DNA from 3 places in the Ochrobactrum sp. PL_is483 genome. Region 3 is predicted to be linked to each of the others. Evidence: predicted binding sites of a transcription regulator. Region 3 holds the regulator's gene; each other region holds the start of a gene.
The links. Region 3 encodes LexA, which represses DNA repair genes until DNA is damaged. Its sites were predicted from a motif close to TGTTCNNNNTGTGTTCNG; they were not measured.
Positions count from the first base shown of each region.

Region 1: the regulator LexA is predicted to act here: its motif matches at 2,100-2,117, upstream of parE (DNA topoisomerase IV subunit B).
Region 2: the regulator LexA is predicted to act here: its motif matches at 1,765-1,782, upstream of ssb (single-stranded DNA-binding protein).

Region 1 covers NZ_JBVPGS010000040.1:430,125-433,392, reverse strand. The annotation lists gene parE (DNA topoisomerase IV subunit B) at 1-1,975, opposite strand, end outside; gene AC0TNJ_RS20320 (DMT family transporter) at 2,284-3,213, shown strand; gene lipB (lipoyl(octanoyl) transferase LipB) at 3,221-3,268, opposite strand, start outside.
Region 2 covers NZ_JBVPGS010000029.1:122,747-126,014, forward strand. The annotation lists gene uvrA (excinuclease ABC subunit UvrA) at 1-981, opposite strand, end outside; gene ssb (single-stranded DNA-binding protein) at 1,972-2,487, shown strand; gene arsH (arsenical resistance protein ArsH) at 2,775-3,268, opposite strand, start outside.
Region 3 covers NZ_JBVPGS010000028.1:77,873-81,140, reverse strand. The annotation lists gene moaC (cyclic pyranopterin monophosphate synthase MoaC) at 1-9, shown strand, start outside; gene AC0TNJ_RS05455 (molybdopterin molybdotransferase MoeA) at 95-1,309, shown strand; gene lexA (transcriptional repressor LexA) at 1,547-2,272, shown strand; gene AC0TNJ_RS05445 (ComEC/Rec2 family competence protein) at 2,348-3,268, opposite strand, start outside.

The DNA.
Region 1 (3,268 bases), on a different contig from region 3:
GCAGAAGCGTGCGCTTCTTCGGGTCCATGGTCGTTTCCTTGAGCTGTTCGGCGCGCATTTCGCCAAGGCCTTTGAAACGGCCTATTTCCACCTTGCCACGCCCGGTGAACATGGTGCGCAAAAGCTCATCCTTATGGGCTTCATCGCGCGCATAGGCGACCTTGCCGCCTTGGCTCAGTCGGAAAAGCGGAGGCACTGCCAGATAGAGATGGCCATTGCGGATCAGGTCCGGCATCTCCTGATAGAAGAATGTGATGAGCAGGGACGCAATATGCGCACCGTCGACGTCAGCATCGGTCATGACGATGACGCGATCGTAGCGCAGATCGTCTTCCCGATAGTTCTTGCGGGTGCCGCAGCCGAGAGCCTGAATGAGATCGGCGATCTGCTGGTTCGCCGTCAGCTTCTCGCGTCCTGCGCTGGCAACGTTCAGAATCTTGCCGCGCAACGGCAAAATGGCTTGATTGGCGCGATTGCGTGCTTGCTTGGCCGAACCACCTGCCGAGTCACCTTCGACAATAAACAGTTCTGCACCGGCGGCTGCGTTTTGCGTACAATCGGCAAGCTTTCCCGGCAGGCGCAGCTTGCGCGTTGCGCTCTTGCGGACTGTCTCTTTTTCCTGGCGGCGGCGTAAACGCTCGTCTGCGCGGTCGATCACCCATTCCAGTAGGCGGGACGCTTCTTGCGGCGAAGCCGTCAGCCAGTGATCGAACGGATCGCGAATTGCATTTTCCACGATGCGCTGCGCTTCGACAGTCGCCAGCTTGTCCTTGGTCTGGCCGACAAATTCCGGCTCGCGGATGAAAACCGACAGCATCCCCGCTGCCGATACCATCACGTCGTCAGTGGTGATGATCGAGGCACGCTTATTGTTAGTGAGTTCCGCATAGGCTTTCAGGCCGCGCGTCAGCGCAATGCGCAGGCCCGCCTCATGGGTGCCGCCATCGCCGGTCGGGATGGTGTTACAATAGGAGTGGACGAAACCATCGCCCCCAAACCACGAAACTGCCCATTCGACAGCGCCATGACCGCCCTGCTTCTCGGTCTTGCCTGCGAAAACCTCGCGTGTAACCTGATGCTCCTTGCCGAGCGATGCTTCGAGATAGTCTTTCAGGCCGCCGGGGAAGTGGAAAACGGCCTTTTCAGGCGTTTCCTTCTTCGGGTCTAGCAGGGAAGGATCGCAGTTCCAGCGGATTTCAACCCCGCCGAAAAGATAGGCTTTCGACCGCGCCATGCGATAAAGACGGTGGGGATCAAATTGTGCCGTCTTGCCAAAAATATCAGGGTCCGGGTGAAAACGGACCCGGGTGCCGCGACGGTTATGTACTTCGCCGACATCTTCCAGCCCGCCCTGCGGAATGCCGCGCGAGAAACGCTGGCGGTAAAGACGACGATTGCGAGCGACTTCAACTTCCAGCACGTCAGAAAGGGCGTTTACCACCGAAACGCCGACGCCATGGAGACCGCCTGACGTTTCATAAGCCTTGCCATCGAATTTGCCGCCGGCATGGAGCTTTGTCATGATGACTTCGAGGGTGGATTTTCCAGGTACCTGCGGATGTTCATCCACTGGAATGCCGCGTCCGTTGTCCGAAACCGTGACAAATCCGTCGGCATCGAAACTGACTTCGATGAAATTGGCATGTCCCGCCACTGCTTCGTCCATCGAGTTGTCGATGACTTCCGCAAAGAGGTGATGCAGGGCCTTTTCGTCCGTGCCTCCAATATACATACCGGGACGCAGGCGCACTGGTTCCAGCCCCTCCAGAACGCGGATGGACGATGCGTTATAGTCGTCGCCTGCCGATGAAGCAGGCGGCGCCTTGGCCGTTACCGGCTTTGGAACAGAAAGCGACGACGCTGCCACCGGCTGCGCAACAGGTTGCGGCGACGCAGGTTTTTCACCTTGCCGTCCCTGTTCCCGTTCTCGGGCATTGTTAACTACTCTCGAGAAGAGATCGTTGCTATCGTCCATCTGTTCCGAAAAGCTCTCTATCTGAATTTCAGGAGGCCGCTGTCGAGCCTGCTCGCCAAAGACCGGAAAATACTGTTCGCGAATCACTTGAATGATGCCACGCGCGCGCGCGAAAGGCGACTAAAGTTCGCCTTACGTTCCATTTGCACACGGCTTTTTCAAAGGGTTTTGTTCAGAACGAAGCTGATTTGCACCAGAAAGCGGTCGAAAGTCAAACGAGGAGGACATTTCCAAGCAAATTGGATGGAAACGCCGAACCAGTTCGCATAGAGGCATAGCGGGGAACATCCATATACCGAGAGTTTGAAATGCAGAGCAGCGCAACAGGCGGCATGGAAGCGCACGTAAAAGGCATGGCGATTATGGTGCTTTCGGTGCTTCTGCTGCCTTTGATGGATGCCATCGGCAAGTGGCTCGCCATGGCAGACCATATGCCTCCGGCCACCGTCACCTTCATGCGCTTTTTCGTTCAATGCTGGCTGATGTTCTTCATCTTGCTGATCGTCGGCGGTGTTGCTGCGTTGCGAACACAGCATCTGGCAGGCAATCTCATTCGCGGCGCATTGATGGGGTTTGGTGGGCTCTGCTTTTTTACAGCAGTCAAGTATATGCCTCTGGCAGATGCGATGGCCGTCTTCTTTGCCGAACCGCTTATTCTGACGCTGTTTTCGGCAGTTTTCCTGAAGGAAAAAGTAGGCTGGAGAAGATTCAGTGCCGTTGGCATCGGCCTCATCGGTACGATGATCGTGATCCAGCCGAGTTTCGAGATTTTCGGCGCCGTCTCGCTTCTGCCCCTGGCAACCGCCGTAACATTTGCTATCTATCTGATTTTGAACCGCAAATATGGTGCGAAGGAAAGCCCGCTTGTAATGCAGTTTTATGCAGGTGTGGGCGGCTGGATGTTTGCAGGTCTCGCCATGATTTATGGAACTGCGGCGGGGCTTGGTGACCTGAGTTTTGGCCTGCCGAACGGCATTCAACCTTGGCTGCTTCTCTTCCTTCTTGGGACGATCGGAACCGTTAGCCACCTGATGGTCGTGCAAGCGTTCAAACTGGCACCGGCATCCATGCTGGCCCCGTTCCAGTATCTTGAAATCGTCAATGCGGTTCTGGTTGGCCTGATCGTATTCGGCGATTTTCCGACGCCATCGAAATGGCTCGGTATCGTAATCATCGTCGGATCAGGCTTCTATGTTTTCATGCGCGAGCGTCGCGTGAAAGCCCAGCCGGTGGCTTAAGGCAGAGTTATTTGGGCTGACGCGGGCCGAAGACCGTCTCAAAAGCCTTTCCAAG
Region 2 (3,268 bases), on a different contig from region 3:
CGCGCCGTCCTTCAACACTGCCGTTTCGTCGGGAACGATCAGATTCGGATCGATGGCCTGCTGGGTGCCGAGACCGTCACAGGTCGGGCAGGCGCCGAATGGATTGTTGAACGAGAACAGGCGCGGCTCGATTTCGGGAATGGTGAAGCCGGAAACCGGGCAGGCGAACTTTTCCGAGAAAAGAATCCGCTCGTGGGTTTCGTTGGCCGACTTGTTGGCAGCGCCGCCTTCCGCCGTTTCTTCGGGCGGCAGCGGCTTGTCGGCAAATTCGGCAACGGCCAGACCTTCGGCAAGCTTGAGGCAGGTTTCAAGGCTGTCGGCGAGGCGGGTTGAAAGGTCCGCGCGCACCACGACGCGGTCAACCACCACGTCGATATCGTGCTTGTACTTCTTGTCCAGCGCCGGAACGTCGGTGATTTCATAGAAGGTGCCGTCTACCTTGACGCGCTGAAAACCCTTTTTCTGGAGCTCGGCCAATTCCTTCTTGTACTCGCCCTTGCGGCCGCGCACGATGGGCGCGAGGATATAGAGGCGGGTGCCTTCCTCAAGCGCCATGACGCGATCAACCATCTGGCTGACGGTCTGGCTTTCGATGGGCAGGCCGGTCGCGGGCGAATAGGGCACGCCGACACGCGCGAAGAGCAGGCGCATATAATCGTAGATTTCGGTGACGGTGCCGACCGTCGAACGCGGATTGCGGCTCGTCGTCTTCTGCTCGATGGAAATGGCGGGCGACAGGCCGTCGATCTGGTCGACATCCGGCTTCTGCATCATTTCCAGGAACTGGCGCGCATAGGCCGAAAGGCTTTCGACATAGCGGCGCTGGCCTTCCGCATAGATCGTATCGAAGGCAAGCGAGGATTTGCCCGAGCCGGAAAGACCCGTCATCACGATCAGCTTGTCGCGAGGCAGATCGAGATCGACATTTTTCAAGTTGTGTTCGCGCGCGCCACGTATGGAAATGAATTTCTGATCGCTCATTCCGCGTCCTGCCTGCTCATTATGCCATGGATAAACGGGCGCCGAATGGTGAAACACGTCGCGCCGGTACCTAATATGGGGTGGAACCCTCCAATAAGAAGGGGTCTCGGGTCATTCATCGGTGCACTCTTATCATTAGAACAAATATCGAACAACCAGCCTTCTGATAGGCGATACGAAATGTGAACGCAAGAGCGTTGACTGTCACTCCTGACAGGAGCAGACTACCCTTACTCGCTGATAGCGGAGAGGTGCCGCGGTGGGATGACACGGCATCGGCAAGAGGTCCGCAGGAGGCGGGAGATCCAGTAGGGAGGTAAAGGAGCATGAGTCCACCTGACTACGTTGCCTAGCTTTCACAAGGATGAAAGCACGATCCGTTTCGGTTGCGGCAGCATCATTTCGCAAGGAATGATGCCTCGTTGATCGAAAGTGCGATTGCCGACAATTTGAATTTGCGCGGAATGCAAATGGCCGTGCGCCTTTGTGATCCGAAACCACCTGTTGGCGAATTATTGCCGACACATGAGCATCGCTCCAACCCCAAGCCCTGCGCGCCAAAGATACAGTGAGCGGCAGGGCTTTTCCTTGGAAATCTGAACGGCCTCGCGGAGCCCCTGCGGTTGTCGATTCCTGAGGCACGCGAAGGCTGTTTTGAAATTAAGGCAGATGCGGTTTTTCGCGCTGAAATAAGGAAAACTGCATTTTCCGTACAGGAAATGGTGCAAAAACCCATGAAAATTTGTGGCGAACGCATGTCTTTTTAGTGTTGAAGGTTGCAATTTGAACAAAACAAGAACATAAACTCTGTGGACATTGACAAATTCACCGCGCCGGATTGAGCGCTCATTGAGCCAGTCCTGTAAGGTGAACATATGAGTTTCTGGTGATGGCGCATCATTGCGCCTGAGCCTTCATTTGGAAAGCGCCTCTTGTCCGTGCGAAGACATGCGGAAAGGGTGCGCGTGCGAGACCCGGAGTAATTTTTCGATGGCTGGTAGCGTCAACAAAGTCATTCTGGTCGGCAATCTTGGTGCCGATCCGGAAATTCGTCGCCTGAACTCGGGCGATGTGGTTGCCAATCTGCGCATTGCAACGTCGGAAAGCTGGCGCGACCGTCAGACCGGCGAACGCAAGGACCGCACCGAATGGCACAGCGTCGTCATTTTCAACGAGAACCTTGCCAAGGTCGCGGAACAGTATCTGAAGAAGGGCGCCAAGGTTTATATCGAAGGCGCGCTCCAGACCCGCAAATGGCAGGACCAGAACGGCAATGACCGTTACTCGACGGAAGTCGTGCTGCAGAAGTTCCGCGGTGAACTTCAGATGCTCGACAGCCGTGGCGAAGGCGGCGGTGAGGGCCGTTCGTTTGGCGGCGGCGGCAACCGCAACCAGATGTCGGATTACTCCGGTGGCGGCGGTGATTTCGGGTCGTCCGGCCCATCTTCGGGCGGCGGCAGCGGCGGCGGTTTCTCCCGCGATCTGGACGACGAAATTCCGTTCTGAGAACGAGTATAATCCAATTCATTAGTGAAATTCGATAAGGCGCTGTTTTACGGCGCCTTTTCTGTTTGTTGAATTGATGTTCTGGCGTCCAAATCGGCTGAAATCCCTCGCCTGAAACCGGAGCATGATTCCGAAAAGGGGAACCACCTACGCAGGGAAATCAGTCCAACGGACTGAATTCAAGTTCTGGTTCGATCAGATGAAACCATGCTCAAACAATAGCTTGCGGCGGGATGGCGATTCAACTTGAATGCATCCCGCTGCCTGAGCGCCAGACTGCCCGAATGTCAGATCGACTGTAGCGAAACACGCTTTTCAAGCTGGGCAGCGGCTTCTTTCCGTTCGCTGTAGCGATTTGTCAGATGCTCTGAAATCCCACGTGTCAGTAGAGTAAATTTCATCAGTTCTTCCATGACGTCGACTACGCGATCGTAGAAAGAGGAGGGCTTCATACGGCCTGCATCATCGAATTCCTGCCAAGCCTTGGCAACCGATGACTGATTGGGAATGGTAATCATCCGCATCCACCGGCCCAGAATGCGCATCTGATTGACAGCATTGAAGCTTTGCGAACCGCCGGAAACTTGCATCAGGGCCAGTGTTCGCCCTTGCGTGGGACGGACGGCACCGCCGGGTAATGGAATCCAGTCAATCTGCGATTTCATGACGGCACTCATCGCGCCATGGCGTTCAGGGCTTGTCCAGACCTGGCCTTCCGACCAAAGCATCGCCTCGCGCAATTCCTGAACCTTCGGGTGGTCCGGCGCCCCATCGTCCGGCA
Region 3 (3,268 bases):
AAAGCATAAAGCGCTGAACTTTGCTCTGGATCAATTCATCCAGACGGCCTTTCTGTTCTAAAGAGGTCAACAATTCAGTTCGAGAGGAAACGCAATGTCCCTTCTCCCGGTCGATGACGCACTGGCCCGCATTCTGAAATCCGCAGAACCGCACGGCAAGGAGCAAGTCGCTTTGTCCGATGCGGGAGGGCGCGTGGTGGCAACACCTGTGCTGGCACATTTTCTCCAACCGCCTTTCGACGGGTCGGCGATGGACGGCTATGCCCTGATCGCGCCCGACAACATCTCTTATCCTGTAAAGTTCGACATCATCGGCGAATCGGCTGCGGGTAATCGCTTCGAGGGCGAATTGGGGATCGGACAGGCGGTTCGCATTTTCACTGGCGCGCCAATACCCAAAGGCGCTGATACCATTGTCATTCAAGAACACACCGAGCGTTCAGGCAACCAGCTGATCGTCCATGAAGGCATGGAGTCAGGACGGCATATCCGCCGTGCGGGCCTCGATTTTTCGCCCGGCAACATCGTCATTTCAACAGGACGCGAGCTGGATGCCGCGGCACTGTCGCTGGCAGCCGCGAGCGGCAATGCGAAGGTTGACGTATTCCAGAAACCCAAGGTGGCGATCGTTGCGACTGGTGATGAACTCGTGCCTCCCGGTGATATTCCGGGGAAGGATCAAATTGTTGCATCGAACAGTGTTGGAATCGCCGAAATCATAAGGCGTGCGGGCGGCAGCCCTGAAGATAAGGGGATCATTCCGGACGATCCTGCCAAGATTGAACAGGCGATAGCAGACAGCCTGCAAGATGGCATCGACGTTCTGGTTACGATTGGCGGCGCGTCCGTCGGTGACCGGGATTTTGTGCACGGCGCACTTCAAAAACTGGGAGTCGGCCTCGACTTCTGGAAAATAGCCATGAGGCCGGGCAAACCCCTGATGTATGGCCGCATCAGCGTGAAAGATAAAATTGTGCACATCATAGGGTTGCCGGGTAATCCTGTCTCAAGCCTGGTCTGTGGCCTCGTCTTTCTTCGTCCCCTTGTTGCCAAGCTCGCCGGAACCAATCTCGACGCCGACATCCGTCCGGCCAAGCTGGGCGTTACCCTGCCCGCCAACGATCATCGCCGCGATTATATTCGAGCAATAATCGAATCATCTCCGAATGGAACGCTGATAGCAAAGCCGTTTCCAGTTCAGGATTCGTCCATGCTTTCGGGCCTCGTCGGCTCGGATGCCCTCATCATCAGGGACGAGAATGCACCTACCGCCGCTATCGGTGATGATTGTCGTGTTCTTATGCTATAGAGCGCCCGTGGGCACCCATTGCCAAGTTACACGAGAAAACGCATATAACGATATATAAAATATACATTATTTTATTGGACACCACGTGGAAACGCCGCGACGTTATCGGATACCGGCTTTCCATCCATTCTCGACGCAAACGTTAAGGATTTTAAAACCATTGCAGAACAAGACTGGAACATATAGTGTTCGTTCTGGTTTTGTTTTTCTCGATTCTTTGCCGGGAGGGTATCGCGCATGTTAACCCGCAAACAGCACGAGCTTCTGCTGTTCATTCACGAACGTCTGAAAGAGACGGGTATTCCCCCATCTTTCGATGAAATGAAGGAAGCGCTCGATCTGGCATCGAAATCGGGTATCCATCGTCTGATTACCGCTTTGGAGGAGCGTGGTTTTATCCGCCGCCTGCCGAACCGGGCACGTGCGCTCGAGGTCTTGCGTCTGCCAGATTCCATCGCTCCGGGGCTCAATGCGCAAAAGAAGTTTGCTCCCAGCGTTATCGAAGGTAGCCTCGGCAAAGCACCACCAGCCCCTCCACCATCGCGCCCCGCCCCTGCGGCTACCAATGACGATACATCTGCAACAGTTTCCGTGCCGGTCATGGGACGAATTGCTGCCGGTGTACCGATTTCCGCGATCCAGAATCAAACCCATTCCCTCAGCCTTCCACCGGAAATGATTGGCGCAGGCGAGCATTACGCTCTCGAGGTCAAAGGGGATTCAATGATCGATGCTGGAATTTTTGACGGAGATACAGTCATTATCAAACGTGGCGATTCCGCAAATCCCGGTGAAATCGTCGTAGCGCTTGTCGATGACGAAGAAGCGACTTTGAAACGCTTTCGTCGCAAAGGAGCATCCATCGCGCTGGAAGCAGCCAATCCCGCCTATGAGACCCGAATCTTTGGCCCCGACCGTGTTAGGGTTCAAGGCAAGCTCGTTGGCTTGATCCGCCGCTATTAAAGTGTTGGCGCAAATGCATAAAGCAAAAAGTCCGAGCAGATTGATCCGTCGTTTTTAGTTGGCAGCGCTTAAGGGTCATTCGCAGCGATTTTCGTCACCGTCGGCGTCTGCTGAACAGCTCCCTGAATTTCTGCCAGGCTGGGATTTTGGTTTGTATTCGCGTTCAGCCAAACCGCGAGCTGGACGTGAATGGATGCGATGTAGATGCCAAGGGCGGCTCGGCGTGTCGACTGCAAATCTTATCCGGTTGTCTTGTTGCAGAGTAGATATTGGCTGCCCCACCTCGGCTCTTGTTGTTTCGGGAGAAACTACGAGTAAAGCCTGGGAAACTCCGTTTTGTTCTGATGCTTTTCCGAGTCTTATCTCCACAGCTCCCTTTAACGCCAAATCACGTTTACTGATACTCAGGATAGTTGAACGACGGCACGAAGCTTCTTTACCGGGAACAGCGAGAATAACCACATCGCCAATATCGCAGGCTATCTCTCGCATTGCAGTGTCTGCCGTATAGGCAAGTATGCGTCCATCGCGCAAGCTGATCGTGCATAAACCATCTTCGCACTCGAACCGATTTCCATCGGTTCCTTCGTTATTCTTGCCTGTCGCCGGCGCGATAAACTCATCGACCAGATAGGCAGTTTTCCAATTGTCGGCTGTAAATTGCGAGGGGCGACTTCGATTGATTGCCAGCCTCCCATCAGCCAGTCGGACGCCCACCAGTTTGGCATCTTCCGATACCACGATGTCGGGAAAAGGCTCACTGACGAAAGCTACGAACCCAAGAATAATGAAGGGGAGCGCCAGCGCCTTCAGTCGCGTCGACAAAACGACACCCAGAACGAGCGCGATGGTCCAAACAACAAGCGTGAGAGAAGGCATGGCCCCCGGATTGCCGTCGGGTGACCATGTCGCCACGAAAGCAGCTATATGACGGACAGCAAAAATACCCCAGCCCATTATCTGCAAAGGCCCCCAGTCCAGTTGCAATGGCATCAG